3 regions of the Cutibacterium sp. LaCa_255 genome follow, and region 3 is predicted to be linked to each of the others. Evidence: predicted binding sites of a transcription regulator. Region 3 holds the regulator's gene; each other region holds the start of a gene.
What was found. Region 3 encodes HrcA, which represses chaperone genes, less so after heat shock. Its sites were predicted from a motif close to TTGGCACTCGNNNNNNNCGAGTGCCAA; they were not measured.
Positions count from the first base shown of each region.

Region 1 (10,019 bases), 1.0 Mb from region 3:
AGCTGTCTGGCGGACAACGGCAATTGGTGGCGTTGGCGCAGATGGTAGTTCGAGATCCTCAGGTCTTGCTGCTCGACGAGCCCACCTCTGCATTAGATCTGCACAATCAGATCGAGGTGTTGCGCCTAGTGCGCAGAGCCGTTGACAGCGGGCACAGGATGGCAATCGTCGCCCTCCACGACCTGAATCTGGCTGCCTGTTACTGTGACCGCCTGGTGTTGTTACACGAGGGCGGGGTGCATGCCGAAGGATCACCCTCGGAAGTCCTCACCCCGGACGTGTTGGAGCGCGTCTATGGGTTCCGTGCCCGGGTGCTCAGCGACGACGGCATCCCCGTCGTTCGTCCAGTGGTAACCGCGTAATCCGTCAATTGCGGGCGTTATCTTGGTCAGCTGGCTAGCCTGACGATCCACAGAATGAGGCAAACCACCGGAGCCACCCAGCGAGAACTCCACGCTCCGTAGTGAGTTTCCGTAAACATACTGTCTGCTCGAGGGTTGCTCCCTGGCAGGCTGCATGGGGCAATGGCTGTGAGCGCGAGGCTTACCGGCAACAGGATCGAGAACGGTACCGGTGTCGTCACGATTGGGGTATCCGCGAGGACCCCCATCGTGATAATCCCGCCGAGAGCCAGCATGATGGTGACCCCAGCGACGACGTCCTGCCCAGAACCGTCCGGTTCAACGAAAGATTCCACAAAGGTCAACAAGCCGGGAATCACGATGATCGCAATAAAGAGCAGCGCCCAGCTGACATTGGTGTGGGCATCCATGTTGAGGGGTTCCGTGCGCGACGCATAGTAGGTCGTCGCCATGGCTCCGAGCTGGAAGGCTGAACCGATGAAGTGATGGACGTACCACCCTGCAGAACGGCGCGAAAGATCGTCCTCAGGGGTCACGTTCCTGGACCCCCAGGATTGCAGGCGCTGGGTGAATCTCGATCGGTTCTCGTAAGTGGTGATGGCCACGACGGTATTAGTTACTCCTCGTGCGGGAAACAGTGCAAAGCGATGTCTCGACCGAAGACTGTACCCAAACGGTTCGAAAGTACCTCTATGGTGGCACCGTGGATCTCACCGTGGCACGCCGTCTGGCCAGCGATGAAGGGATCGACGCCCTCGACCTCGCCGACGCCGAGTCTGATCCAGATTCGCTGTCCGCCGCGACCAGATTGCGTCGTCACATGGATGCCGATCTCGCCGCCGCAGCCCTCGACCAAATCAGCCTGAGACGTCGAGCCGTCAGCAAGGTTGGTCCGGTCGGTGCAGACATGTTGTGGACCCGTGACGGACTCGAGCAGGCCACCCGTGGCGACGTCTCCCTGTGGCGTGCAAAATGCCTGGTCTCGGCAGGTTTCACGGACGTCGTGGACCTGGGTTGCGCATGTGGTGCAGACTCCCGGGCTTGCCTCGATGCCGGGTTGAGGGTGACGGCCGTCGAGATCGACCCGGCGACCGCTGAACTGGCCCGTCACAATCTGCCCGGAGTCAACGTGCTGTGCGCCGATGCCGCAGAGGTCGTTGATGACCTGCTCAAGGATGCGTCAGACTCCACGGTCGTCATGCTCGACCCTGCTCGACGCACTGGTCGAGGGCGGACCTGGCGCCTGGAGGACGTGCAGCCGCCATGGTCCTTCGTTGAGAAAGTGATCACGTCGACGCCGACCGTCGTCAAGCTTGGACCAGGCGTCGATCGCTCCCAACTGCCGGACCTGCCCGTCACCTACGTGGGTCATCGTGGGGATCTGGTTGAGGCGACGTTGTGGTCCGGGTTTGGCGACCGCTGGTCAGGGGATCGTGCCATTCTCGTCAGCCCCGAGACGACCCGTGAGCTGCCCGGTGCACTACCTGATCCGGACGTTGGTGATCTGGGCCCCTTCGTGGCTGAACCTCACCCGGCAGCCATTCGGGCAGGCAGTCTCTCGGCGATTGACGACTCGCTGCACACGGTGTCTGACGGCATCGCCTACCTCACTGCAGATGCCCCGGTGAATTCTCCGTGGCTGACGTGGTTTGCCGTCAAGGAGGTGCTCCCTCTCGACGTCAAGACGCTGCGTTCCTGGGTGCGTGATCACCGCGTCGGAACCCTCGAGATCAAGAAGCGTGGTGTTGACGTCGATCCCGTCGCGTGGCGACGAAAGCTCAAGCCCTCTGGGCCACGTTCCATCACTCTCATCTGCACTCCGACAAGGAAAAACGCCAAGGTTTTGGTGTGTGATCGAATGCGCTGATCCTCCAGCCGTATCCAGAATCGACCTATCTGTGATGTCATGTGCTCATGGTGGCCACTCGGCACTCGGCAAGATACCTCACTGCACTGCTGTTGACTCCGCTCCTCCTGCTGTCGGGGTGCGGAAAGTTCAACGCTGGTTTCGTCATCGAGGACGAAAACCATGTTGATGCAACCTTGACCGTCGGAGTTCTCAAGTCGGTCCTCGACGAGTTCACGGGAAGTGAGGCCGAGGAGGTCACGAAAGAGCTTCGCGATTGCTCGGAACTCAAGAAATCATATGAGTTGGATGAGAACGCTGCCGACAAGATGACGGTCAAACCCTTTGACGACGACAAGTATTTGGGCTGCACGGTGACCGGCACGATGACGGTCGCTGAGCTGACGGGCCAAGCATCCTCATCCTCGAGTAGTGCGAAACCGTCGACCACACCTTCGAAGGGTTTTGCGGGCGACGGCCCTATCTTCATCGCCTTTGATGACGACAAGGTCCGGTTCCGTCTTGATGGTTCTGATCTGCAGGACGCCATCTCTGGGTTTGGCTCCTCGGAATTGGGTGGCTCAGCCAAGGGTTTTGATTTCAAGGTCTCTGTGACCTTCCCTGGCAAAGTCCTCAGTCATTCGGGGGCGAGCAAGGTCGACGGCAAGACCGTGACCTGGACTGACATCGAGGACCTCGAATCGTATTCGGGCCTGGAGGCCTCAGGCGAGCGCGGAGGTGGCTTCCCCGGCTGGACATGGGTGGTTCTCGCGGTGGTCGTCGTCGCCATTGGTGGTGCCATTGCAGCTGTGGTCGTGGACAAGAGGAAGGCTGCCCAGGGAGGCCGTCGGCCACCCCATGCTCCTGGCGTTGAGCCTGGCCCAAACGCACACTGACCGCGAGCTCGTACGAGGCCTGGAACCATATGGCTTCCAGGGCTCCGTTTCATTGGTTTGCACATGTGGGCCTACCGTCAGGCCCCATGCCTGTGATTCCATGTGGGCATGCTGAGTGTTTCGCGCCATATGAGACGCTGTCTGGTCTTGCTTCTTGCACCCCTGTTGCTGCTCGCCGGGTGCGTCAAATTCGACACGGCAATGGAGATCAAGGACGAGGATCACATTCACGTCAAGGCCACGGTTGGTATCTCCAAGTCGATGGCCGACATGTCGGGGGAGGATCTCACCTCCCAGTTCTCCAACTGCAGTGACGTCAAGGGCATGGGCGGCGGGGCCTCGAGCGCGAAGGGTGAAAAGTTCGAGGATGATCAGTACATCGGTTGCACCTATTCGGGCGACATCACGGCAGCCGAGTACAACAAGAAGGATGACGGCAGCAAGATCACCTTCGACAAAGACAAGGTGACCTTCAAGATGAATGCGGGTTATTTCAATGACGCAGGTGGTTCCACCGAGTCCCTCGATGCGAGCATGCTCAGCGACTTCAAGGTCTCCATCATCTTCCCCGGCAAGGTGTTGAGCCACTCGGGATCGAGCAAGGTCGACGGGAACACCGTCACCTGGACCGATCCCAAGGACGTGTTCTCGAGCGAGGGGCTCAGCGCCACTGGTGAGCGCAACGATGGTGTGCCGGCGTGGGTCTGGATCGTCGTCGCGGTGGCGGCCTTGGCGATCATCGGGATCGTCGTGGCTGTCGTGCTCAAGAAGAAGGGTCCGAAGGCGAGCGAGCCGGAGAACGGTGATGCCCCGTGGGCGATGCAGTATCCGGGGCAGCCGCAGGGGCAACAGCCTCAGCAGTGGAACAGCCAGACCCCGCAGTGGGGCAGTCAACCCGACCGGGGCAATCCTCAGGCACAACAGTCGCCCTACCAGAACCCGAGCCAGAGTCAGCTAGGTCAGCCATGGGGACATGTCCCGGGGAATGTGACCGGGGCTCCTCAGCCTGATCAGCAGCCGCTCTCAAACCCTGATGACTTCTGGAAGAACCACGGATCCAACTGATTGGTGCCGATATTTGGAAGGCCGTTTCTGGCACTCCCGTTGCCTGAGTGCCAACCACGGGTGTACTTTCGTGGTTGGCACTCTCGTGGTGAGTGTGCCAACGGACCTGAAGCACCCGCGACGCCGATGGTTCGTCGCGCTCGGGGCTCGCAACCCCTGGCGAGAGACAATGACACAATCCGTCTTCAGTAGAAAGGGGTCTTGACGTGGCAACCACGATCAAGCCGCTCGAGGACCGCGTCCTCGTCCAGCCTCTCGAGGCCGAGCAGACCACCGCTTCCGGACTCGTCATCCCGGACACCGCCAAGGAGAAGCCCCAGGAGGGCAAGGTCATCTCCGCTGGCCCCGGTCGCGTCGACGACAAGGGCACCCGCGTTCCCATGGATGTCAAGGAGGGTGACGTCGTCATCTTCTCCAAGTACGGCGGCACCGACGTCAAGTACGATGGCCAGGAGTACCTGCTCCTCAACGCTCGCGACATCCTCGCCGTCGTCGAGAAGTGAGGCGCTGATACATGGCAGCCAAGCAGCTTCAGTTCGACGAGGAGGCCCGTCGCTCCCTCGAGCGCGGCGTCGACACCCTCGCTAACACCGTCAAGGTGACCCTCGGCCCCAAGGGGCGCTACGTCGTTCTCGACAAGAAGTGGGGAGCCCCGACCATCACCAACGACGGCGTGACCGTCGCCAAGGAGGTCGATCTCACCGATCCTTACGAGAACCTCGGCGCCCAGCTCGCCAAGGAGGTCGCCACCAAGACCAACGACGTGGCCGGTGATGGAACCACCACCGCCACCGTGCTCGCCCAGGCCCTCGTTCACGAGGGACTGCGCGCCGTGGCCTCCGGGGGCAACCCGGTCGGTCTCAAGCACGGTATCGAGAAGGCCGTCGACGCCGTCGTGGAGGAGCTTCGCTCTATCTCGCGCGCCATCGACACCACCTCGGACATGGCCAGTGTCGCCACTATCTCCAGCCGTGACGAGAAGATCGGTGAGCTCATCGCCGAGGCTTTCGACAAGGTTGGCAAGGACGGCGTCATCACCGTCGACGAGTCCCAGACCTTCGGCACCGAGCTCGACTTCACCGAGGGCATGCAGTTCGACAAGGGCTACCTGTCGCCCTACATGGTCACCGACCAGGACCGCATGGAGGCCGTGATCGAGGATCCTTACATCCTCGTCCACTCCGGCAAGATCTCGTCGATGAACGACCTGCTCCCGCTGTTGGAGAAGGTCATCGCCGCCCACGGTAACCTGTTCATCGTGGCCGAGGACGTCGACGGGGAGGCCCTGAGCACCCTCGTCGTCAACAAGATCCGCGGCACCTTCAACTCGGTGGCCGTCAAGGCTCCGGCCTTCGGTGACCGCCGCAAGGCCATGCTGCAGGACATCGCCACCCTCACCGGTGGTCAGGTCGTCGCTCCCGAGGTCGGGCTCAAGCTCGACCAGGTGGGCCTCGAGGTTCTGGGTCGCGCCAAGAAGGTTGTCGTCACCAAGGACAACACCACCATCGTCGACGGCGCCGGCTCCAAGGCCGACGTCGAGGGACGCGTCGCCCAGCTGCGTGCTGAGTACGACAACTCCGACTCCGAATGGGACCGCGAGAAGCTCCAGGAGCGTATTGCCAAGCTCGCCGGCGGTGTGTGTGTCATTCGCGTGGGTGCGGCCACCGAGGTCGAGCTCAACGAGAAGAAGCACCGCATCGAGGATGCTGTCTCCGCGACTCGTGCAGCGATCGAGGAGGGCATCGTCGCCGGTGGTGGCTCCGCCCTCATCCATGCCGCGCACGTGCTTGACGGGAACCTTCACCTCGAGGGTGACGAGAAGGCCGGTGTCCAGATCGTCGCCAAGGCCGTTCGCGAGCCGCTGCGCTGGATTGCCGAGAACGGTGGCGAGCCTGGCTATGTCATCGTCTCCAAGGTTGCCGAGATGGAGCCCGGACACGGCTACAACGGCAAGACTGGTCAGTACGTGGACCTCATCGCCGACGGTGTCATCGACCCTGTCAAGGTGACCCGCTCCGCGCTGGCCAACGCCGCCTCCATCGCCGCTTTGCTGCTCACCACCGAGACCCTCGTGGTGGACAAGCCGGAGGAAGAAGACGACGACAAGTGAGTCACTGATCCTCGCTGATCACTGCGGGCCCCGGAACCGTTTGGTTCCGGGGCCCGTTGCTATACGTCCGTGCCGGTGACCGGTCGGTCTTCGTGATGCGCCCGGGGAGCATTCCCCGGGCCCCGTGCACTCACGACGCGATGGCGTCAGTCCTTGAGCGGCTTGCCGTCACGGTCCATGGTGTTGAACAACTCATGGTCTTCGGGCAGATGATCCAGGTAGTCACGCTCGGTGTCTGGGGCCGTGTGTCCCAGATCGAGCTCCTCACTACGAGCGTCCATGGCTGCCGCACGCAGGGCGTACTCCTCGTCAGCAGTCTCGAGCTGCTCAGGAGTGGCCTCGTTGGCGACGATCATGCCGGCCTGGGCATCCTCAGGTACCTGAGGAATGACGCCGGCGTCCACACGCTCCCGATGACCCTTGATCTCGCGAGCCACGACCCGAGCGAGGAAGTACATGCCGATCACGTTCGGAACAGCCATGAGGAAGAGCATGGCGTCGGCCAGAGCGAGGATCGAGGCCATGTTCGTGGCCGCACCGACAACCAGCAGGAGCAGGAAGATGCCGTTGTAGATGCGCTCGGCGGTGGCCGAGTTCCCGAACAGGAAGCCAACAGCCTTCTTGCCGTAGAAGGAGTACGACAGCATCGTCGAGAAGGCGAAGAGGACGACAGCCAGGGTCAGCAGGGAGCTGAACCACGGGGCAACCGTCTCGAGAGCGTGGGCGGTCATCTGAACACCATCGGCGTCGTGATCCTTGTAGACACCGGTGATGATGATGGTGATGGCCGTCATGGTGCAGATGACGACGGAGTCGATGAACGGCTCCCACATAGCGACGAAGCCCTCCTGTGCCGGGTGACGAGTCTTCACGGCAGAGTGGGCGATGCCCGCGGTACCGACACCGGCTGCGTTCGAGAAGGCAGCACGCTGAACGCCGACGATGAGCACGCCGAGGACGCCTCCGGCGATGCCATGGCCAGTGAAGGCGCCCGACCAGATGGCCTTAAAGGCGTCACCAACTTCGGTGATGTTCGCGCCGATCACGGCCAGACACATGATGACGTAGAGGATGCCCATGAAGGGGACGATCTTGGAGGTGGCAGCGCCAATCTTGGAGGCACCGCCGACGATGACGATGCCGACGAGGATCGCGAACACCAGTCCGACAACCCACATGTGGGTGCCGATCCAGGAGTCCTTGCCACCGGCGAACATCGCCAGCTGGTAGGCGGCCTGGTTGGACTGGAACATGTTGCCCGCGCCGATGACGCCGAAGGTGGTGCAGACGGCGAACAGGGTGGCGAGGACGCGACCGAGCTTGGGCTTGTCGATCGAGGCCAGGCCATCCCGGAGGTAATACATCGGACCGCCGGAGGTGGTTCCGTCCTCATTGACGACGCGGAACTTCACACCGAGGGTCGCCTCGGACATCTTGACACTCATGCCGACCAGACCGGCAACAACGATCCAGAAAGATGCGCCTGGGCCGCCAGTTGCGATGGCGATGGCGACACCGGCGATGTTTCCCAGGCCGACGGTGCCCGACAACTCGGTGGCGAGAGCTTGGAAGCTGGTGACGTCACCAGGATCGGTGTGACGGGAGAAGTGTCCTCGCACCACATGGCTGGAATGGCGAATTGAGGCTGGGCGCAATTGCTGGAAGCCCAGGTAGATCGTGAAGAAGACTCCAGCTGCCAACAGCCACGCGAGGATGAGCGGGAATTCATTGCCTCCGGGCAATGGGATGGCCCAGAACACCGCGTCAGAAATGGTGGTGGCGATGGGGGAGAAGAATTTGTCGATGGCCTGGTCCAAGCTCAGCGGAGCTGGAATCGGGGCCTCGAGAATTGCGGAAACGGGCGATGACATGATGCCAGGTGGCACGAACGGTCCTATCCGTTGACGACGTTGGACACCGAGCCCGGCGACACCGCAATGCGGTACCGGTCTTTTCCCGACCGATCTCAACACGCACAGGGGCCAGAGACCCGGTGGGCACGACCACACCACACTCCGGTATCAGGGGGGGCAGGGCCGCACCTGTGGCGGAGCACAACCGCCTCATACACCTTAGCGGGTTGGGGTGACAATTGGCCCAAAACGCTCGACACCGTGTCTTCTCTCGTCGTCTGGCTGTGTGGTTCCCCTACGCTGAATGCTGATGACCACGACGACCCACTTCCATGATCGTCAGCCTGCGCTGGCCCATTCCCATCCCGATCGACGCCGCCTCGTCGAGGTGCTCGTGATGGGATTCGTCGGCTCCGTCATGATGGTGGTGTGGGGATGGGGTTCTCCCCATGCCGGAATGCCGGAGCAGGTGCGTCCCGTCGGGGTGGCCGTGGTTGCCAGCAGTGTCGTCGGCTTGAGCGCCATGATCATCGCGTGGTTGCGTTCCCGGAAACTTGTCGGCACTCGCCTCCTCGCCCTCGTCACGTGGTCGCTACCGCTGTTGTTCGGTCCGCCGCTGCTCAGTCGGGATGGTTGGGCCTATGCTGCTCAGGGGTGGGTCCTGGCTCAGGGTCTGGACCCCTACGTGGTTCCCCAGGGTTTGGCAGGCGTGCTTGGTCAGGCCGTCGGCACTCCGTGGGGGGGTACGACAGCGGTGTATCCGCCGGGATCGCTGTGGATCCAGGCAGCGATGGTGACGATCGCTCACGCCGATCCGTTGTGGTCGGTGCTGCTGATGCGCGTGCCGGCCATCATCGGCATCGCTCTGATGTTCTGGACGATGCCGCAGCTGGCGCGGTATGCCGGTGCCGACCCCGATCATGCCCTCTGGCTGGGGGCATGCTGCCCCTTGACGACCCTGAGCATCATCGGCGGCATGCACAATGACGGGCTCCAGGTCGGCCTGTCCCTTGCGGCGCTGATCGTGGCGATCCACCTGATCTTGTCCGGACGTGGATGGTTGGGACTCGTTGCTGGTGGGGCGATCGTCGGTCTGGCCGGCACCGTCAAGCAGCCGGGCGTGCTGGCCGGGGTGGGCGTCGTCACCCTGGCCCACGTCCACGCGGTGCGTCATGGCGGCCACCGCTGGACGAACCGGAATTGCTGGTCGGCCCTCCTCGCCCGCACCGCTGCTGGAGCCATTCCGGCCCTGGCGGTATTCGGCGGGATCTCCGCCGTCCATGGTCTGGGGCTGGGATGGCTCAACCCGACGGCAGGCAGTCCTGTCTCCGTGACGAGCGACTCACCGATCGCCCTGGTGGTTCAGATCCTGCGGGGAAGTGGTCGGATCCCGCTGGACGAGCTGGTCGGCCCGGCCATCATCGTCAGCCTGGTCCTCACCCTGGTCGCGATGGTGTGGTGCTGGGCCCGATGGGGCCCTGTCCCATCCTTGCGACGCATGGACGACTCCATCGGACAGCTGGGCAGTCCGCTGCGACTGCAGGCCGGCGTCATGATCGCCTTCGCTGTCTTCGGGGCCTCCCTGCAACCCTGGTACCTCATCGGGCCGCTGGCCCTGGTCGCCTCGATTCCATTGCGTCGCACCCACCGCGACATCGTCATCGTCGGAGTGGTGGCCGTCAGTATCCTGGCCCATCTGCAGTGGTACTGGTCGCCTTACGTGTGCCTGCCGCTGGTCATCGTCGGATGTCTCATTGTCCGGCGGGTCCCGACGGCGTGGGCTTTCGTGACGGCCACGACCTGACGGCGACCAGCGTTCCCGGCCAGCTCGGGGCGATCGGCTGGGCGACCTCGACGCCCGCGGCGATAGGATGACGTTTATCCCGG
Region 1 is NZ_CP190956.1:2,059,179-2,069,197, reverse strand. Features, by position in the region: gene ACP8ML_RS09385 (ABC transporter ATP-binding protein) at 1-362, shown strand, start outside; gene ACP8ML_RS09380 (hypothetical protein) at 389-814, opposite strand; gene ACP8ML_RS09375 (THUMP-like domain-containing protein) at 1,066-2,229, shown strand; gene ACP8ML_RS09370 (LppM family (lipo)protein) at 2,277-3,104, shown strand; gene ACP8ML_RS09365 (LppM family (lipo)protein) at 3,207-4,169, shown strand; gene groES (co-chaperone GroES) at 4,376-4,672, shown strand; gene groL (chaperonin GroEL) at 4,684-6,279, shown strand; gene ACP8ML_RS09350 (alanine/glycine:cation symporter family protein) at 6,426-8,150, opposite strand; gene mptB (polyprenol phosphomannose-dependent alpha 1,6 mannosyltransferase MptB) at 8,437-9,936, shown strand.
Region 1: groES (co-chaperone GroES) is a predicted target of HrcA. The motif match lies at 4,197-4,223, and genes of this name have one in related genera.

Region 2 (10,019 bases), 490 kb from region 3:
TTATCCGGTGGCATCCGGACTCCTCATCGACGTCACCGAGACGATGTCTCGTTACGGTCGTCTGCGCATCGAGAAGCACCCCACCCTCGGACTCGTCCTGGTGTCGACGGACAAGGCCGTGCTCACCGAGGTACTGCGATCCAAATCGGTCCGTGGCCTCGTCGGCGACCAGATCGATGATGAGACGGCAGTGGTCCACCCTTCCCAGCGCGGCACCCTCAAGCAGGCTCTGCTCAAGTTGGGATGGCCCGCCGAGGACCTTGCAGGATACGTCGACGGCGAGCGCCATGACATCGATCTGACCGAGGACGGCTGGAGTCTTCGTCCGTATCAGCGGATGGCTGCCCAAAACTTCTGGGACGGTGGATCCGGAGTTGTCGTGTTGCCCTGCGGCGCCGGCAAGACCGTTGTCGGGGCGACTGCCATGAGCCTGGCCCGCTGCACGACACTCATCCTCGTCACCAACACCGTCTCGGCTCGGCAGTGGAAGGAGGAGCTCGTCCGTCGCACCACCTTGACCCCCGACGAGATCGGTGAGTACTCCGGTTCACGCAAGCAGGTGCGGCCAGTCACCATCGCCACCTATCAGGTCATCACGACCAAGCGTAAGGGTGTGCACCCCAACTTGGAGCTTTTCGAGGCCCGTGACTGGGGGCTTGTCATCTATGACGAGGTTCACCTGCTTCCGGCTCCGGTCTTCCGCATGACGGCCGACCTACAGGCACGCCGTCGGTTGGGGTTGACGGCCACTCTGGTGCGCGAGGACGGCCACGAGGACGACGTCTTCACCCTCATCGGGCCCAAGCGCTACGACGCTCCCTGGAAGGAGATCGAGGCCCAGGGCTGGATCGCTCCTGCCGACTGTGTCGAGGTGCGGGTGAGCCTGCCCGAGTCCGACCGGATGACCTGCGCCATGGCAGAACCGGACGTCCGTTACCGGATGGCCGCGACCCTGCCGATCAAGAACCGGGTGGTTGCGGACCTGGTAGCCCGCCATCGCGGCCAGCCCACCCTGGTCATCGGCCAGTACGTCGACCAGCTGGAGGAGCTGGCCGCGGAATTGAGGTGTCCGATCATCACCGGATCCACCACTCCAACCAAGCGTCAGAAGATTTACCAGGATTTCCGCGGAGGGTTTACCGACCTACTCGTGGTCTCCAAGGTTGCGAACTTCTCCATCGACCTGCCGAGTGCCGAGGTCGCCATTCAAGTGTCGGGGGCATTCGGGTCCCGACAGGAGGAAGCCCAGCGTCTGGGCCGTCTGCTGCGACCCAAGGACGGGCTCGTGGCCAGGTTCTACGCGGTCGTCTCCCGAGACACCGTCGATGCCGATTTCGCCAGTCACCGTCAACGTTTCCTCGCCGAACAGGGGTACTCGTATCGCATCGTCGATGCGGACGATTTGGACGCCCTGGACCGGACAGCGTGAAAATGGATGTGAACGAAATGGGCCGTGGAAGAAGGGGGACGTAATTGTCTGGGAAGGCGCTATTCTCCAGGCGCACTGCGTTAGGCGGTTTGCTCATAGCTACTGGGGCGGCCATCGGCTTACCGGCAGTCCAGGCCGCGAACCGACCAGATCACCCCGAGCCGCGCAGGCCCGCTCCGACGAGGGTCGCCAATCCGGCTGCTCCCGGACCCTACGTCACGTTCCCGTACCAGAACGAGCTCAAGAAATACCTCAACACCCGCGATGGCGAGCAGTCGGTCGCCATGAGGGTGCATGGACAACGCAACATCCACGTTCTCAATCACGGGGCCACGCACTACATCACCGCATCTATCATCAAGCTGGCAATCATGGAGACGGTCATGATTCAGGCTGCGGGTGAGAAACGTCAGCTTTCCGGAGCCGAGAAGAACCTTCTGGTCCCCATGATCGAGAACTCCAGCAACGACGCCGCGACTGCCCTGTGGAACAGGGTTGGTAGGGCTGACGGGGTTCGCAGGGCGATGCACCGCATGGGTGCCACTCACACCACCTTCGACCCCGATGACCACTGGGGATTGACCTCGACGACGGCCGCCGACCAGGTCGTGCTCGCTGACCACATCTTCTGCCCCAACAAGATCATTCCCGAGTCCATGCGGGCCTATGCCAGGGAGCTCATGTCCAGCGTTGCTGAGGACCAAGACTGGGGTATGACGGCGGGGATGCGATCGCCCTACGTCAAGAACGGATGGCTGCCACGTGATGACGGTTGGCACGTCAATTCCGTGGCTTCCACCGGAACCAAGGGTTACACCGCAGTTGGACTGACCCATTCAACCACGGCTCCCATGGAGGACCTCGTCGAGACCATCGAGGGGATGGCTCGGATCATTGCCCGTCACCAGCCTCGCAGCGTGACGACTCCTCCGCCGCCACCGTCAGCTCGGCCGACTCAGACCGCCGCCCCGGCGCCTCAGGCTGTCGGGGACGACCACGGTCACATCCCCTTCCGCGCACCCGGAACCCGGGACGTGTGGATTCAGGCGTTCTGAGTTCTCCCCGACTCATCGAGTCGCGGTCATCCGTCGAGACGATCGAGGAGATCGCGCCATGACCTCACCAGATCGACGTCCACCCACGCCTTCCACGACCCCTGAGGCCGAGCCGGGCCGCCGATGTGGAAGGCCTTGACCCCGGCCCGATACAGCCACGGGACGTGCTCGGGCCGCAGACCGCCACCAGCCATGATGAGCTCGGCCACACGCGGGGTGGCCTCGGCTCGGGCGATGAGGTCGTCAAGACCGTGATCGATCCCCCGCGGTGATCCGGCAGTGAGAACCTGATCGAGCCCCGGCAGACCCAGCAGCTGTACCCATGCCTTGTCGGGTTCCAGGCTGTTGTCGATGGCTCGGTGGAAGGTCCAGCCCGGCCAGCCCGCCGTCAGCTCGGTGACGGTCCCGACGTCAACCCCGGTAGCCTCGTCGAGGAATCCCAGCACCGGCCCGTCAGCACCGAGGTCACGATAGGTGCTGACCAGGTGGAGCATCTCGTCACGTCTGCGCGGGTCAGCGCGAAATCCACCGTCAAGGCGCAGCATGGGACGCACCGGGATGTCAACGGCGCTGAGGGTGCGTGCCAGCACTTCTGGGCCGGGCGCAAGACCGTCGTCGTCCATCGTGCCGACCAATTCGATGCGATCGGCACCTCCCTGTGCTGCCCGCTTGGCGTCGTTCTCGTGCAGACAGATGACCTCGAGCAATGCCATGGCCTAATTCTTGCGCCAGTCGCGCCGAATCACCACGACAAGTCCAGTGATGAGGATGACGAGGACGCCGGTACTGATGATGGATCCTTCCGCCCCGAAGGTTCCTCCGGTGAGCCAGGAATGGGATCCGACCGTCTTGTCAGCCGTCATCAGGGTGTTTCTGAAGCCCAGTCCGGAGACGTCCAATCCCAATACCACTCCCTGCAACCAGTTCCACACGCTGTGAAATCCCATAGCAGCGAGCAGATTTCCTCGCCACACCACCAAGAGACCCAGCATGAGGCCGTATCCCGCAACGTTGACCAGTGCAATCGACGTCATCCCCGGGTTTGCTCCGTGGAGGACAGCGAAGACCACAGCTTGGATGGCAAGACCGGCAGGAACCCCCCACTTCGCTGCGACCGACTGCATGAGGTAGCCGCGCAGCACAACTTCCTCGGCACACCCCTGAACCACGAACAACAGGAGCGAGGCGGCTACGAGCACCGCGCTCATGGCATCAGGACGGGCCCACGCCATCCGGACCTGGCCGCTGGCTGTCATGCCAGCGACGTCAACTGCCAGAACCGCCACTGCGATTGCCACGCCGATCCAGATGTCCCGGGCGAGCCCGCGCAAACCCAGGCACACCATCGGCCGCTGCTCGACGAACCTCATCCACAACCACAGCAGCAACCAGACCCCTGAGAATGACGCCAGAAGCAGGATCGTCGAAGTCTGAGCGTCTGGATGACCACCTGCCAAGGCCGTGAGCACAAGCGCGAAACCACCCTGTCCCACCCCGAGGATGGTCATTGCTGCCAACAATGACAACAGCGGATGGAAGGTGCCGGCTCCGGCCAGGAAACGATCGACAGGACGACGGTATGTGGGTGTCGAGGGCACCGTCCGAGACTAGTCGATTACCGACACTCGTCAGTAGTGCCATCAGACACAACAATGGGGCGTCCCCGCGGGGACGCCCCATTGTGGATCGAATGAGCTAGATCACATCATTCCGCCCATGCCACCCATGCCATCCATATCGCTGCCAGCCGGGGCCTTCACAGGCTCAGGCTTGTCAGCAATGACGGCCTCGGTGGTGAGGAACAGAGCCGCGATGGAAGCGGCGTTCTGCAGGGCCGAACGGGTCACCTTGGCCGGATCGATGATGCCGGTCTTGACCATGTCGACGTACTCGCCAGTGGCAGCGTTGAGGCCCTCTCCGGCGGGCAGACCGGCGACCTTCTCAGCCACAACTCCACCCTCGAGACCAGCGTTGATGGCGATCTGCTTGAGGGGGGCGGAGCAGGCGGTCCGGACGATCTGGGCGCCGGTGAGCTCATCACCCTCCAGCCCCTCGATCGTGGCGGCCTTGGAAGCCTGGATGAGGGCGACACCACCACCAGGGATGATGCCCTCCTCGACGGCAGCCTTGGCGTTACGCACGGCGTCCTCGATACGGTGCTTGCGCTCCTTGAGCTCAACCTCGGTGGCAGCACCCACCTTGATGACGGCGACACCGCCGGCGAGCTTGGCGAGACGCTCCTGCAACTTCTCGCGGTCGTAGTCGGAGTCGGAGTTCTCGATCTCCTTGCGGATCTGGGCAACGCGTCCAGCGATCTGCTCGGAGTCGCCGGCACCGTCAACGATGGTGGCCTCGTCCTTGGTGACGACAACCTGGCGGGCGTGGCCCAGCAGGTCGAGGGTGACGGCGTCGAGGGACAGGCCGACCTCCTCGGAGATGACCTGACCACCGGTGAGGATGGCGATGTCGTTGAGCATGGCCTTGCGACGGTCGCCGAAGCCCGGGGCCTTGACGGCAACAGACTTGAAGGTGCCGCGGATCTTGTTGACGATGAGGCCAGCCAAGGCCTCTCCCTCAACATCCTCGGCGATGACAAAGAGCGGCTTGCCGGACTGCATGACCTTCTCGAGGATCGGCAGGAGATCCTTCAGCGAGGAGATCTTGGAGTTGACGATGAGGATGTAGGGGTCCTCAAGGACAGCCTCCATGCGCTCGGTGTCGGTGACGAAGTAGGGCGAGATGTAGCCCTTGTCGAAGCGCATGCCCTCGGTGAGCTCGAGCTCCAGGCCGAAGGTGTTGGACTCCTCGACGGTGATGACGCCTTCCTTGCCGACCTTGTCCATGGCCTCGGCGATGATCTCACCGACAGTGGTGTCGGCAGCCGAGATGGAGGCGGTGGAGGCGATCTGGTCCTTGGTCTCGATGTCGATGGCCATCTCGGACAGACGAGCACTGATGGCCTCGACGGCGGTCTCGATGCCCTTCTTCAGGCCCATCGGGTTGGCGCCGGCGGTAACATTGCGCAGGCCCTCACGGACCATGGCCTGGGCGAGAACGGTGGCGGTGGTGGTGCCGTCGCCAGCGACGTCGTCGGTCTTCTTGGCGACCTCCTTGACGAGCTCAGCGCCGATCTTCTCGTACGGATCGTCGAGCTCAATCTCCTTGGCGATGGAGACACCGTCGTTGGTGATGGTGGGGGCGCCCCACGACTTCTCGAGAACGACGTTGCGACCCTTGGGGCCGAGGGTGACCTTGACCGCGTCGGCGAGGGTGTTCATACCCGCCTCGAGCCCGCGGCGGGCCTCGATGTTGAATTCGATGAGCTTTGCCATGTTTGGGGAATTCCTCCGCTCCGGTGGGCCTGGCAGCCCGTGGACGTCAGATGGTGTGGCGGGAGCGACCCCGCGTTGTATTTCCCCGTGATGCCCGCGACGGACGATCTGGTGATCTCATCACCGGGATGACCACCCTCGTCGGCACTCGCAACACCGATTCGGGCAGTAGCACTCTCGCTTGCCGAGTGCCAATGACATGTTTAGCACTCGCACCCAGTGAGTGCAAAGAGTTGATGAGCGGAAAGTGACTGATTGTGCTGCCGACGATGGCGTCAGGCAGATTGCGTCGCGTCACCGGGTGGTGATTGTGATGCGCGCCCTAGACTGGCCTTGTGTCAGATTCTCCCGCCCCTGAAACCGCGACGTCCAGCGATCTCAGTGCATCGGACCGCGCGATTCTGGATCTCGAGGAGTCCTGGCAGACCGGGAACCCGGGTGTTGACAAGGAGACCGTCATCCGCGAGAGGCTCAACATGTCGTCCCCCCGCTACCACTTACGACTCAACGAGCTGATCGACGATGAGTCGGCCGCGCGATATGCGCCCGCCCTCGTCGGGAGGCTGCAACGAGTCCGCAGTCAAAAGCGCAAGGCCCGCAGCGCGCAGCTGCTCGGATGACACACGCGGCGTTGTCAACGATGCGACGCCATTGACGAGAGGCACACTATGAAACGCCTGACCGGTACGGTCCGGACGTACTCCTGGGGCTCCTATGACGCGATCCCTGACATCTTGGGAAGGGAAGCCGACGGCCAGCCCTGGGCCGAGTACTGGCTCGGGGCCCACGAAACCTCACCATCGACCCTTGACGGTGCTCCCCTCACCGAATACCTCGACGCTCACCCCGAGGAGCTGGGTGAGCGCAGCCGTGATGCCTTCGGATCCAGGCTTCCTTTCCTGCTCAAGATCCTCTCGGCTCGCCGCCCACTGAGCCTCCAGGCCCACCCTGACGCCCGTATGGCGCGAAATGGATTCGTACGCGAGAACCAGGCTGGCGTTGACGTCACCGATTCCCAGCGCACCTTCGTCGATGACTGGCCCAAGCCAGAAATCCTCGTCGCCATGAGCGACTTCGAGGGACTGTGCGGGTTCCGGGATCCGCATGAGACCCGTCAACTCTTCGACGGGCTGGACATTCGTATTCCGGTGGATCCGGTGTTGGGATCGTTGACCGAGCGTTCCGGCCCGGCGGCACTGGCCGAGACCTTCCTCGACTGCCTCGCCGGGGATGACCTGCGTCGGCAGATCGTCACCGAGGTGGTGTCCGGGGCCGTCAACCATGTTGGCGAGGACACCCCGCTGGGTGAGTTCGCGCGCACCGCTGTCGAGCTCGACGAGTACTTCCCCGGAGACCCATCGATCCTGGCAGCACTGATGCTCAACCGCATTCATCTCAGGCCCGGAGAGGCATTAGCCGTTCCGCCCGGTCTCATGCATTCCTACTTGTCAGGAACGGGAATCGAGATCATGGCTGATTCCAACAACGTCGTGCGTGGTGGACTCACCGACAAACACATCGACGTCGATTCCCTGATAGAGATCGTGGACTTCCAGACGCAGGAACCATGGGTCATGACGGCCGAAGAGGTAGATCCAGGTATGCGGATCTTCCCGGGCACCGATGAACAGTTCCGACTATGGGAACTCGACCTCGACACCACCCGTCCAGCCATCCTGCCGGCCAACGACTTAGCCCGAATCCTGCTCATCACCGGTGGCTATGCGGTGTGCTCAAGCCCCCAGGGCACTGACGAGATCGTGCGTGGACAGGCCGTCTGGATTCCTGCTGGCGAACAGGTACAGGTGGACGGGAACTGCGACGGATTCCTCGCTGCTGCCGGGGTGTGACGCTGCCTCGTGTGGAATTCGAGAGCTTGCGAGAGGATGGACCCATGGCACACAAGATGAACGTCGAGAGTTTCAACCTGGACCACACCAAGGTAGCGGCACCGTTTGTCCGCGTGGCGGACGTCAAACACCTGCCCGCCGGCGACACCCTCACCAAGTACGACGTGAGGTTCTGCCAGCCCAACAAGGATCATCTGGAGATGCCTGCGATCCACTCGATCGAGCACTCCTTCGCCGAGTGCGTGCGTAACCATTCAGAGTCCGTCATCGACTTCGGACCGATGGGATGCCAGACCGGGTTCTACCTCATCATGGTCGGCGAGCCGGACGTACCAGCCACCTGCGAGCTGGTCGAAACAACGTTGCGTGACATTCTCACACTCGATGCCACTCCAGCCGCCAATGAGATTCAGTGCGGATGGGGAGCCAGCCACTCGCTCGAGGCGGCTCAAGACGCCGTCCGACGGATGCTGGACCACCGTGACGAATGGGAACAGGTGATGGCCTGAGCGCTCCTGCGATGTCGATTCATCGTCCAGAGTGCAAATCACAGGGAAACATGCCGTCATACGCCCGGACAAGGGGTGCTCCGATCGACATCGGAGCACCCCACAAGGTGAATGGTGTCGGCACTGGGAATGGAGAAATTCCCTTAGAGAATGGGGCTTCAACAACCCCTCCCCAATGATCAAGGATACGGACTCTTCACAATCGAAGGCGTAGTTGGGGGTCTGAATCCATCTGCGTGCGGGTATTGTAGTTGGCAGCATTACCAAAACCCAAGGGCCAAGCTATGGATCATGTTCGAAGCGACCATTGATAGCTTTGGTGAGCCCATCACTGACGTACATCTAAAAACAAGTTTCCGACGCCTGCACTCCTGCTTTCCGCAAAGGAGATAGTTATTTTTAGATCACTTGACATACCCTTTACTGTCTATCCAGATGGCAGCTCAATCGTTGACAACCACACTTGCTCGCCTGTGCAAGGAAGACTCTCGATGAACCCTCTTGTTTCATTGCTGTCGATCCAGACGATGTCACTATTTCCCACGAGTTATCAATCTCATACTTATTCCATGTAGTTCCCCATTCGGAACACCGATCTACATCAGTACCGTAGAAACCTCTTCGCAACGGAGAGGTACGGCACTCCGGGATATAGGTCCCCGAATCACTTTTCCCGAGGGATACCCGGGAGGAAGCGGTGCGGCAGCTGAACTACGCAAAAGTACTGGCACACTTACCACCTGCAGCAAGCAAGGCGGCTACGAGGCGTGAACCCAGATTTTCCCTCGTGCGGGCGTTTTGCGAACAGCTCTGGATCTCAGCGATGACAGTTTTCCTTGAGATCTAGCTAGGGGCCAGTGGAGCCTCTGACAGGATTCGAACCCGCGACCATCGCTTTACAAGAGCGGCGCTCTACCAACTGAGCTACAGAGGCATGCCGCCTCACGGCGACGTGGGACATTGTGGCACATGTTGCCAGCATGGTGTGACCAGCTAGCACACCGGCTGTGTCGTCAGGACAGCATCTCGCAGAGGTATCGACGGGCACCGACCATGGACGGGCCGTACCAGGCCAGCTTCTGGCCGTCGACGAGACGGACGTCGAGGTCAGGGAAAGCCGATACATCGTCAGGGCCGAAATGGTAGGGCTCGTCGGGCAAGATGACGCGGTCTGGACGGGCCGAGATGAGGTCGGCCAGTTCGGCGTGGGGATAACGGGACTCCCCCGGCACATCGATCAACTCCACGCCGACGTGCCTCAACACGTCGGCAATGTAGGTGTCCTGTCCGACGCAGATCCACGGATCCCGCCACACCGCGACGACGGCACTGCGCACCTCGTCAGTCCAGGGCTGGTTCCACTCCTCATCGGCATCGCACAGCCACTGCGGTCTCTCGACGCCGAACCCCTCCACGAGAAGCCTCGTCAGGCTGGAGATCGCCTCGGATACCGTGTCGATCCGTGTTACCCACACCGGCACACCGGCGTCCCGCAACAAGGTGACGTCGTGCTCGCGGTTCTCCTCCTGATTGGCGACGACCAGATCTGGTTCCAGGTCGGTGATGGCTGCCCGATCAGGATTCTTCGTCCCCCTGATTCGCGCCACCTCGTGGCCGACAGCCTCGTCCAGGTTGGCAGGCCGAATGCAGTAATCCGTGCATCCCACCAGAGTCTGCGGACACGTCGCCGCAATCGCCTCGGTGATTGACGGCACCAGGCTCACCACCCGCTGCACTCGTCCGCTCACCGGCACGTCGGCACCAAGATCGTCGATCATGACACCACCGCCACGGCCAGGGCGGACAGCACCCAGAAACTCATCTGCGTCACCTCATTGATGCTT
Region 2 is NZ_CP190956.1:542,362-552,380, reverse strand. Features, by position in the region: gene ACP8ML_RS02440 (DNA repair helicase XPB) at 1-1,429, shown strand, start outside; gene ACP8ML_RS02435 (serine hydrolase) at 1,474-2,484, shown strand; gene ACP8ML_RS02430 (copper homeostasis protein CutC) at 2,511-3,197, opposite strand; gene ACP8ML_RS02425 (CPBP family intramembrane glutamic endopeptidase) at 3,201-3,992, opposite strand; gene groL (chaperonin GroEL) at 4,185-5,816, opposite strand; gene ACP8ML_RS02415 (DUF3263 domain-containing protein) at 6,152-6,436, shown strand; gene manA (mannose-6-phosphate isomerase, class I) at 6,485-7,666, shown strand; gene ACP8ML_RS02405 (S-ribosylhomocysteine lyase) at 7,693-8,175, shown strand; tRNA gene ACP8ML_RS02400 (tRNA-Thr) at 9,034-9,109, opposite strand; gene ACP8ML_RS02395 (helical backbone metal receptor) at 9,189-9,953, opposite strand; gene ACP8ML_RS02390 (adenosylcobinamide-GDP ribazoletransferase) at 9,950-10,019, opposite strand, start outside.
Region 2: groL (chaperonin GroEL) is a predicted target of HrcA. The motif match lies at 5,985-6,011, and genes of this name have one in related genera.

Region 3 (10,019 bases):
TGTAGTCGGTACCGGGGTTCCACTTCACGGTAACCGTGGCGTCCTTGTAATCCTTGGCGTAGCGATTGACGGCCTGCTGGACCCCTTTCTCGCCGTATTCGTGGTACCACTGGACGATTTTTCCGGAGCCACCCGAAGCGGCGCTGGATTTCGAGCCGGTGGAGACGCTACCGGTGTTCGATCCGCATCCGGTTAGGACCGCGGCAGTGGCCAAACCGGCTGATGCGCTGAGGAAGTGACGGCGAGAGAAGATCATGGCGGCAGCTTAAACCTCAAACTGTTGAAATTTCACCCGTTGATCGTGGTGTTCGCCATTCGAATAGCTGTGAACTCGTGCGGCTGAGCCGTCTCCGGCCCAGATGGCATCATGCAAGGGCCGCATTCGCACCTTGGACCTCAGGAGGACCATGACTCACGCAAACGGCGACCTGCCACAGCTCCAGGCAGCTGACGGCCCATGGAGCATCTATCTGCACGTGCCGTTCTGTGCGTCCCGGTGCGGATACTGCGACTTCAACACCTATGTGCTCGCAGCCATGGGGGAGGACGCCATCCCTGGTTACCTGGAGGCGGCTCATCGCGAGTTGGACCTCGCTGGGCAGATGTGGAGACGGCGTCCGGCGGTGTCCACCATCTTCTTCGGGGGAGGCACTCCGACGATGCTCACCCCAGCCCAACTGGGAGAGCTCGTCGACCACATCCGTACTGTGTGGGGGATCGACGACGACGCCGAGATCACCACGGAGGCCAACCCGGAAACCCTGGACGAGGATGTGCTCTCTGGGTTGCTCGCAGCCGGGATCAACCGGTTGTCCATGGGAATGCAGTCCTCCGATGAGTTCGTCCTGACGATTCTGGATCGTCGTCATCGGCCCGGGCGTGCCGTGGAGATGGCAAGGCTGGCCCGCCAGGTGGGATTCGACGACGTCAGCCTCGACCTCATCTTCGGCGCCCCCGGGGAGGACCTCGGTTCCTGGCGGTGCAGTCTCGAGGCCGCGCTGTCGGCCGAGCCCGATCACGTCTCCGCCTACTCCCTCATCGTCGAAGAGGGCACCAGGCTGGCAGCGCGCATCCGGCGTGGCGAATTACCGATGACTGACGAGGACGACCTCGCCGACAAGTACCTCATCGCCGAGAAGGCCCTCACCGAGGCAGGGTACGTCAACTACGAGGTGTCGAACTGGGCCCGGTCCCGCGACGGTCATGACCATCGGTGTCGTCACAACATGGCGTACTGGCTGGGACGTGACTGGTGGGGGATTGGTCCTGGAGCCCACTCCCACGTGAACGGGACGAGGTGGTGGAATGTCAAGCATCCCGCCACGTACCGGGGCAGGCTGGCCGAGGGTCGTCTGCCCGTCGAGGACCATGAGGTCCTCGACGCGGAGCAGCGTCACGAGGAGACGGTGCTGCTGCAGCTGCGTCTGGCTGACGGGTTGCCGTTGTCCCAGCTGACAGAGGTGGAACGTCACCGGGCTGACCACGTCGTGGAGCAGGGACTTGGGGCGATCCGAGGCGGTCACCTGGTACTCAACCTGTCCGGGCGAATGGTGGCAGACAGGATCATCACGGATCTGTTGGTGTGAGGCCATTGCGCGGGTGGTCATGCCGAGTGGGTCATTTCATCTGGTGATGCACGGCTTGTCGTCATAGCCATGCGTGGCAATACAGTGGCTACCGTGATCGACCGGTATTCCCACGACGTCCTCGCAAGCGGCTGGCGCACCTCTCACATGAAGAAAAGCGTCGACATGCCATTGGAACTCGACATGGTTGTCGAGGATCCATCGAGCGGATACGTCGGGGCCGTCGTCGCGTGGCAGAACGGCTTGGTCGTGCTCGAGGATCGCAAGGGCAAGCGCAAGTCCTTCCCCATCGGTCCGGGTTTCTGGGTGGACGGCAAGCCCGTCAATCTGTGCATTCCCCCTCGTCAGGGCAGTGCCAGCATCAAACACACGGCGTCGGGGTCCGTTGCCGGAGCGGCTGGGCCAGCTCGCGTTGCCCTTCCCAGCCGCATCTACGTCGAGGGTCGTCACGACGCCGAACTCGTCGAGAAGATCTGGGGAGACGACCTGCGCCACGTCGGGGTCGTCGTGGAATACATGGGCGGTATGGACGACCTGGTCGGAATCGTCGCCGAGTTCAAGCCGGGCCCTGGGCATCGACTGGGAGTGCTCGTCGACCATCTCGTTGCCGGAACCAAGGAATCCCGCGTGGCTGACGAGGTGAGACGCGGCGGATATGGCGAGTACGTCATGATCACCGGACACCGGTTCATCGACATCTGGCAGGCCATCAAGCCCGAGCGGATCGGACGGAAGGGGTGGCCGGAGGTTCCGATGGACGAGGACTTCAAGCTCGGCACCCTGAAACGTCTCGGCCTGCCACACTCCACCCAGGCCGACGTGGGCAAGGCCTGGCAGGCCATGTTGAAGAGGGTGCGTGACTGGCACGACCTGGATCCACGGTTCAACACCGAGATGGAGAAACTCATCGACTTCGTCACCTGTGACCACGTCGACGAGCTGGACGATGAGGAGACGGCATGAGTATCGATGCCGAGACGGTCTGCGACCTCATCCGGGACGTCAGTGCCAGGATCATCGATCCGCGGTTCCGGTCCTTGCATGATCATCAGATCCACCAGAAGAAGCCCGGAGACTTCGTCACCGACGCCGATCGTCAGGCCGAGAAGGAGCTTGGCGCGGCGCTGACCAAGCACGCCGGTGGAGTCGTCGTCGGGGAGGAGTCCGCCTTTGCCGACCCGACCATCCTCGACGCCGTTCCGGGCGCCGACCTGGCGTGGGTCATCGATCCCATCGATGGCACGAAGAACTTCGTCCACGGATCGGTGGACCACGGGGTCATGCTCGCTCAACTCATTCGTGGCGAAACGGTGAGGGCCTGGATCTGGCAGCCCCAGTACGGCCACATGTGGTGTGCCGAGCGCGGTGCCGGGGTCACCTGCGACGGTCAGGCGGTGACCCGCGACGGGTCCCGCATCCCGGTTCGCGCCGCGACGACCCACGAGGCTTACAAGATCGCCTCACCACAGGTGGAGTGGCGGATGTCGAAGTGGTGCTGCGCGGTGGACTACCCACTGATCTGCCTGGGGGAGAACGACGTCACCGCCTATCAGCACTCCCACCCGTGGGATCACCTGCCTGGCGCCCTCATGGTGCGCGAGCTCGGCGGGGTCGTTCGGACTGTCGACGGGGCCGAGTACGGGCCTCGCGAGATGTCGGGAACACTCGTCGTCGCAGCCGACGAGGATGCCTACCGGGTAGTTGCTGAACTGCTGCGCTGAGCTAGCCGTGCGGGGCCGGGCCCGCATCAGGCCGGCTGGGGAGGAACGTGCCTGGTCACCGGGGTGAGCGGGATCTCGACGGGGACTCTCTCGGCGAGCGCGGCGCGCTGCTTCATGACGGCGGTCGCATCGATCGGGTGCCCGTGGCCAGGTACGTAGACGCCTACACCATCGGTGCCGGTGATGACCGAGTCAATGGCGCGCGGCCAGCCTCGGACATCGGTCGTCTCGTCGGACTGTGGCTCTCCTGCGGTCTCCACCAGGTCCCCGACGAAGGTCACCTTCTCGTCGCGGACGATGACGACGAGGTCTCCGTCGGTGTGGGCCGGACCAGGGTGGATGACCTCGGCGCCGATGCCGCCCAGGTCGACATAGGCCATCAGCGCGATGGGATGGTCGACCCAGAGATCAGGGCAGTGAGCCAGAGCGGCCTCATGCATCCAGGTCTCAGCCCCGTCAATCCCAGGGAGTCCGCCGCTGTGGTCATAATGATGGTGGGTGACGACGACCCGATCAACCGGACGACCTAGCATGCATGCCGCCGACATCGCCAGGGCGTGTCCCTGTTCAGGAGCCGAGCCGGTGTCGATGAGGAGGACATGATCGTCACCGGCGACCAGTCCGCAGGTGACGGCTTCCGGTTTGATGACGGTCGTCCATACCCGGGCAGTGAGAGCGGACCACCGGGGAGTCTCGGGATTCGTCGACATGATCACCAGTGTGGCACGTCCCGAGGCGTGCGCTGCCAGCGAGAGAGGCAGAAGGACGTCAGGTGAACGCGATAAGGTGGCACTCGGCACCTGAGAGTGCCAAAGTGGGACTTGTACCCGATGGGATCGCGTGAGGAGGGATTGTGCTCGACGACCGCAAGCTCGACGTGCTCAAGGCCATCGTCACCGATTACGTCTCCAGTAAGGAGCCGGTGGGTTCCAAGGCGTTGGTGGAACGCCACGGGCTTCGGGTGTCCCCGGCAACCGTTCGCAATGACATGGCCGTCCTGGAGGAGGAGGGGTACGTCACCCACCCCCACACCAGCGCCGGTCGTATCCCGACGGACAAGGGGTATCGCCTCTTCGTCGACCGGATCGCCACCCTCAAACCGCTGTCCGGGCCAGAGCGCCGGGCCATCCAGGCCTTCATGACCGGAGCCGTCGACCTCGATGACATCGTGCGTCGCACGGTGCGACTGCTCGCCCAGATCACTCACCAGGTCGCCATCATGCAGTATCCGGTGGCGACGACGGCGACGATCCGTCACCTCGAGTTGGTGAGCCTGTCGACCGACCGCATCCTCATCGTCCTCATCATGTCCTCGGGGTCGGTGGAGCAGCGGATCGTGGAGCTTCCCGGTCACGACGAGCAGAATCTTGTCGCCCTTCGTACCCGGCTCAACCAGGCCCTCGTCGGTCTGACGGTGGCAGAGGCCGTCGACTCCCTCAATCGGCTTCTTGACGAACTCGGGCCGGCTGAGGGGCCGCGCGCGACCTCCGTCGTCGCGACGGTCCTGGAGATCCTCGCCGTCGACCCATCTGCCCGCGTGGTGGTCGCCGGGGTTCCTAATCTCACCGCATTCGGTGCACAGTGGGAGACGACGGTGCGTCCGGTCTTGGAGGCTCTCGAGGAGCAGGTCGTCCTGATGCGACTGCTCGGCGAGGCCACCGCTGGAGAAGCCGGTGAGGTCACGGTGCGTATTGGTGCCGAGAACACTGACGTGCCCTTCCAGTCCACCTCACTGGTGGCAAGCACATACGGATCCGACGATACCCTGTCGAGCCTCGGCGTGGTCGGACCCACCCGAATGGACTACCCCTCAACCATGGCAGCCGTGCGAGCCGTGGCCCGTTATGTGGGCCGGTTCCTGGCAGAAGGATGATCCTTGAGCAACGACTACTACGAGATTCTCGGTGTTTCCCACGATGCGAGCGCCGACGAGATCAAGAAGGCTTATCGCCGCAAGGCCATGAAACTCCACCCCGATGTGGCCGGACCGGGATCCGAGGACGAGTTCAAGAAGGTCCAGGAGGCCTATGAGGTGCTCCAGGATCCGCAGAAACGCGCCGTCTTCGACCGTGGTGGCGACCCGAATGCCCGCATGGGCGGATTCGGGGAGGGAGGATTCAGCAGCGCTGGATTCGACTTCACCAACCTCGTTGACGCCATGTTCGGTGGTGGAACCTCCTTCGGTGGTGGCGGACGTGGGCCACGCTCACGGACCCGGCGAGGTCAGGACGCCCTGGTGCGGATGCGCCTGAGCCTGGCCGAGGCGGTGTTCGGCGTCACCAAGCCGCTGGAGGTCGACACCGCAGTTGTGTGTCCCAAGTGTCAGGGCAAGGGGGCCGAGTCCGGCTCCGAGCCCGTCACCTGCAACACCTGTCAGGGACGTGGTGAGGTCATCACGGTGCAGCGTTCCTTCCTGGGCGACATTCGCACCAGCCAGCCCTGCCCGACCTGCCGTGGTTACGGCACGGTCATCCCGGATCCGTGTCAGGAGTGCTCCGGTGAGGGACGAGTGCGCACCACCCGCACCATCAACGTCAAGATTCCTGCCGGTGTTGCCGACGGCAACCGGATCCACCTGGATTCACAGGGAGAGGTGGGGCCCGGTGGTGGCCCAGCAGGTGACCTGTACATCGAGATGACGATCAGCCCGCACGAGGTCTTCACCCGCGAGGGTGACAACCTCGAGATGGTCGTCACGATCCCGATGACGGCGGCTGCGCTGGGAACCAAGGTTCCGGTGCACACCCTCGAGGCCGATCGCGAGGACTTCGAGGAGTCCCAGAAATCGGTCAGCGTCGAGGTGCCGGCAGGAACCCAGTCGGGAACCCGCATCGTCGTGCCTGAGCGGGGAGTGCCGAGGCTGCGTCGTGGCGGTCGGGGCGACCTGGGCGTCACCTTCATCGTTCAGACACCGACCAAGCTCGACTCCCACCAGAAGGACCTGCTGCGCCAGTTGGCCGAGGCCCGCGGGGAGACCAAGGTGGCGGCGTCCGTGGAGAAGTCGGGTGGACACGGCATGTTCTCCCGCATCAAGGAAGCCTTCGGCGGATGAGTGACGCCTGCTTCCTCGGGGAGGTTTCCGGGGCCACGCCCGGGTCGGTGGTCGAGATCACCGGTGCGGAAGGCCACCACGCCGGTTCGGTGCGCCGCATTCGGATGGGAGAGTCCGTCCTCGTCACCGACGGCGTGGGCCATGCGGTGCGCGGACCTGCCGTCGAGGTGACGAAGGGATCCGTGAGCGTCGAGGTGACCGAGGTGCTCGAGGCCCCTGTCACGGCTCACCGTTGGGTTGCCGTCCAGGCCCTGCCGAAAACCGACCGCGCTGAGCTTGCGGTGGCAACCCTCACCGAGATGGGGGTTCACGAGATCTTGGCCTGGCAGGCCGATCGCAGCATCGTGCGCTGGAAAGGCGACAGGCAGGCCAAGGGTGTGGCGAAGTGGCAGGCGGCTGCCCGCGAGGCCACCAAGCAGTCACGACGATTCCTCGTTCCCCAGGTTGAGCTGGCGCAGACCAAGGATGTGGTTGAGAGGATTCGCGATGCTGACGCTGCCTATGTGCTCCACGAGTCGGCCACCGAGCCGCTGGTGAACCAGGACCTGCCCGAGTCTGGTGAGGTGATCGTCATCGTCGGGCCTGAGGGCGGCATCACCGACCAGGAAGTCGAGTCCTTCGTGGCTGCCGGGGCTCATCCGGTGATCGTGTCTGATGGGGTCCTGCGGACCTCGACGGCTGGCGTGGTCGGACTGGCCCAGTTACGGGCCATAGCCGACCTCACCGCCTGCGGATGAGAATTTAACGGAGCCGGTCAGGGCTCGACGGTTACTTTGATGGCCTCGCCCTTGGCGACGATGTCGAAGACCGTCATGACGTCATCGAGTTTCACGTGTCGGGTGATGAGGTCCTTGACCGGAACCCGTCCCGACGCGATGTACTGCAAGGCGCGCTTGTTGTGCTCGGGGGCTGAACCGTTCGCGCCATGGATATGGAGTTGACGGTAGTGGACCAGATTCGAGTCACAGGTGATCGTCGGGTTGGTTTTCGGTAGTCCGCCGAAGAATGAGATACGGCCGTTTCGAGCTGCCATTGACAAAGCTTGCTCCTGAGTAATGTTAGCTGGGGTAGCTGTGATAACGACATCAGCACCTCGGCCATCGGTAAGGTCCATGATCTTGGCGACGACATTTTCTTGTGAACCGTCAATGGTGACGTCGGGTTTGACAGCAGCGGCCGACATAGCGAGGCGTTCGGCATTGATGTCGATCATGACGATAGTGCCGGCCTTGTGCACGCCGCGTGCGATGCGGGTATGCATACAGCCGATTGGGCCGGCACCGAAGATGACGACGAAATCACCTTCTTCGATGCCAAGTTGTTCTTGGGCGTTGATAGCGCACGCGAAGGGTTCGGCAGCACTGGCCTCATCGAAATCGACGCCGTCGGGGATGCGATTGAGACCGTCTACCCTGAGCACCTCCGGCGGGATAACCATATATTCGGCGAAGCCACCGTCGTATTGGTATCCGATACTGGTCTGGTTCTGGCAGACCTGCATCCATCCCTTTCGGCACTCGTGGCATTCGCCGCATGGGACCGCAGCAATCGATTGAACTCGGTCACCGATCTTCCATCCTTCAGCCACTTTCGAGCCAATCTCGACGATCTCACCGGCAACCTCGTGTCCCATGGTCGTGACTCGAGTGATGTTCTGGTGACCGTTGTGGAGGATCTTGACGTCGGTGCCACAGGTGGAGCAATTGCGAACCTTGATTTTGATCTCGTCAGGTTTGCACTCTGGTTCGGGAATGTCTTCGAGACGAACGTCCTCGGGTGCGCGGAACCTCAATGCCTTCATGATGTGTGCCTTTCTATGATGTGGTTTTACGCCTGCTGGGAAGTGAGAAGACGGAGTACTTCGTCGGCGGATGACGCCTCACGAAGTTGGCGGGCGGTTTCAGCATTGGACAAGAGTCTTGCGAGGGTCGCCATGATCTCGAGGTGCTCGTCGCTCGACGATGCGATGGGAATGACGACGGTGCAGGTGTTCCCATCCCATTCAACTCCCTCGGGGAACTGAAGAAAGCCCAGGGTGGCCTTGCCAATGTGATTGCGGACTTCATTGATGCCGTGGGGAATCGCGACTCCCGCGCCCATGTAGGTGGAGATCTGGTCTTCTCGGGCGAGCATGCCCTTGACGTAGACATCGTCTGCGGCACCTTCGTCAATGAGTACCTGGCCAGCCATGGTGATGGCCTCCTCCTTGCTCGCGGCGTGTTGTCCTAGACGGATGGCGTCTCGGGGCAGCACGCTGGTGGCGACATGGGTGCTAGAGGGCCTGTCTGCGGTCGACGTCTGGGGGAGTTTTTCGTCGTCAGCAGTCCCTGGTGCACCGTGAGCGGCGCGGATTTCAGCCTCGACGCGATCGAAAGCAGGATCGTTCATGTAATTCGTAAACGCGACGACACGGGCGCCCGGGGCGCGCTTGTGAGCGCGGTCAACGAGCCCTTGCTGGGTGAGAATGAGTGATGCGTCTGGGGGAATTTGGTCGATGGCCGTGTGGGCGACGTTGATCCCATATGGCGACAACCTCTTTTTCATGGCGGACGCGACCATTACCGAGGAACCCATACCGGCGTCACAGGCGATGACGACTTCGGAGATGTCAGTAAGTGGTGCTGCGGCACTGGCTGGGGCGGCGCTAACGACGTTCCGGTCCTGATCCTCAGCGACGGTGTCGCCCTTGTCATGATCCTTGCGGATAACCAACATTGCCACAATGAAGGAGACGACGGTTGCAATTAGGAAATCGGCAATCATGGCCACGTAGTGTCCAGGCTGACACATGAGGAACCACGCAATGATTGACCCCGGGGAGGCAGGTGCAACGAGGCCAGCGTGAAGGGCGACGCCGACGGCTAGACCACTCATACCGCCGGCAATGGTGGCGAGAATCGTCTTGGGCTTCATGAGCACGTATGGGAAGAAGATCTCGTGAATACCGCCAAAGAGGTGGATGATGATGGCGCCCGGAGTCGATTGACGGATCTGGCGGGAACCGAAGAACTGGTAGGCAAGTAGAAGGCCGAGGCCGGGGCCAGGATTCGACTCGACCATGAAAAGAATCGAACGCCCGGTGGTGTGAGCCTCTTGGGTGCCCAACGGAGTGAAGATGCCATGGTTAACGGCGTTATTGAGGAAAAGAACTTTCGCTGGCTCGACGAGGACAGATGCGAGCGGCAGCAAACCGTGGTGGACGAGGAATCCAACCCCGGTGGCCAACCAACCCATGAGGGTAGACACGATCGGCTCGACGCCCACGTGCCCGATAATTGCTAGGACCATGCCGAGGATGCCAATCTCAAAGTTGTCCACGAGCATCTCGAACCCGGAGTGAATTCGACCTTTGAGGAGCTTGTCCACTTGTTTGAGCAGCCACGCGGCGAACGGGCCCATCACCATTGCGCCAAGAAACATCGTGATGTCGGCACCCACGACGACGCCCATTGTGGCGATCGCGCCGATGACTCCACCACGTGTCCCATTGACGATCTTGCCACCGGTGTAGCCGATGAGTACGGGAAGCAGATAAGTCAGGGTCGGACCGACGAGCTTGGCGAGGGTTGCGTTGGGAGCCCACCCCGTCTCGATGAAGAGGGCCGTTAACAAACCCCAGGCGATAAACGCCCCGATATTCGGCATAATCATGCCGGCCAG
Region 3 is NZ_CP190956.1:1,033,049-1,043,067, forward strand. Features, by position in the region: gene ACP8ML_RS04595 (ABC transporter substrate-binding protein) at 1-256, opposite strand, end outside; gene hemW (radical SAM family heme chaperone HemW) at 408-1,586, shown strand; gene ACP8ML_RS04605 (DUF3097 domain-containing protein) at 1,671-2,549, shown strand; gene ACP8ML_RS04610 (inositol monophosphatase family protein) at 2,546-3,307, shown strand; gene ACP8ML_RS04615 (MBL fold metallo-hydrolase) at 3,334-4,017, opposite strand; gene hrcA (heat-inducible transcriptional repressor HrcA) at 4,161-5,180, shown strand; gene dnaJ (molecular chaperone DnaJ) at 5,184-6,359, shown strand; gene ACP8ML_RS04630 (16S rRNA (uracil(1498)-N(3))-methyltransferase) at 6,356-7,096, shown strand; gene ACP8ML_RS04635 (zinc-dependent dehydrogenase) at 7,114-8,160, opposite strand; gene ACP8ML_RS04640 (PTS mannitol transporter subunit IICBA) at 8,187-10,019, opposite strand, start outside.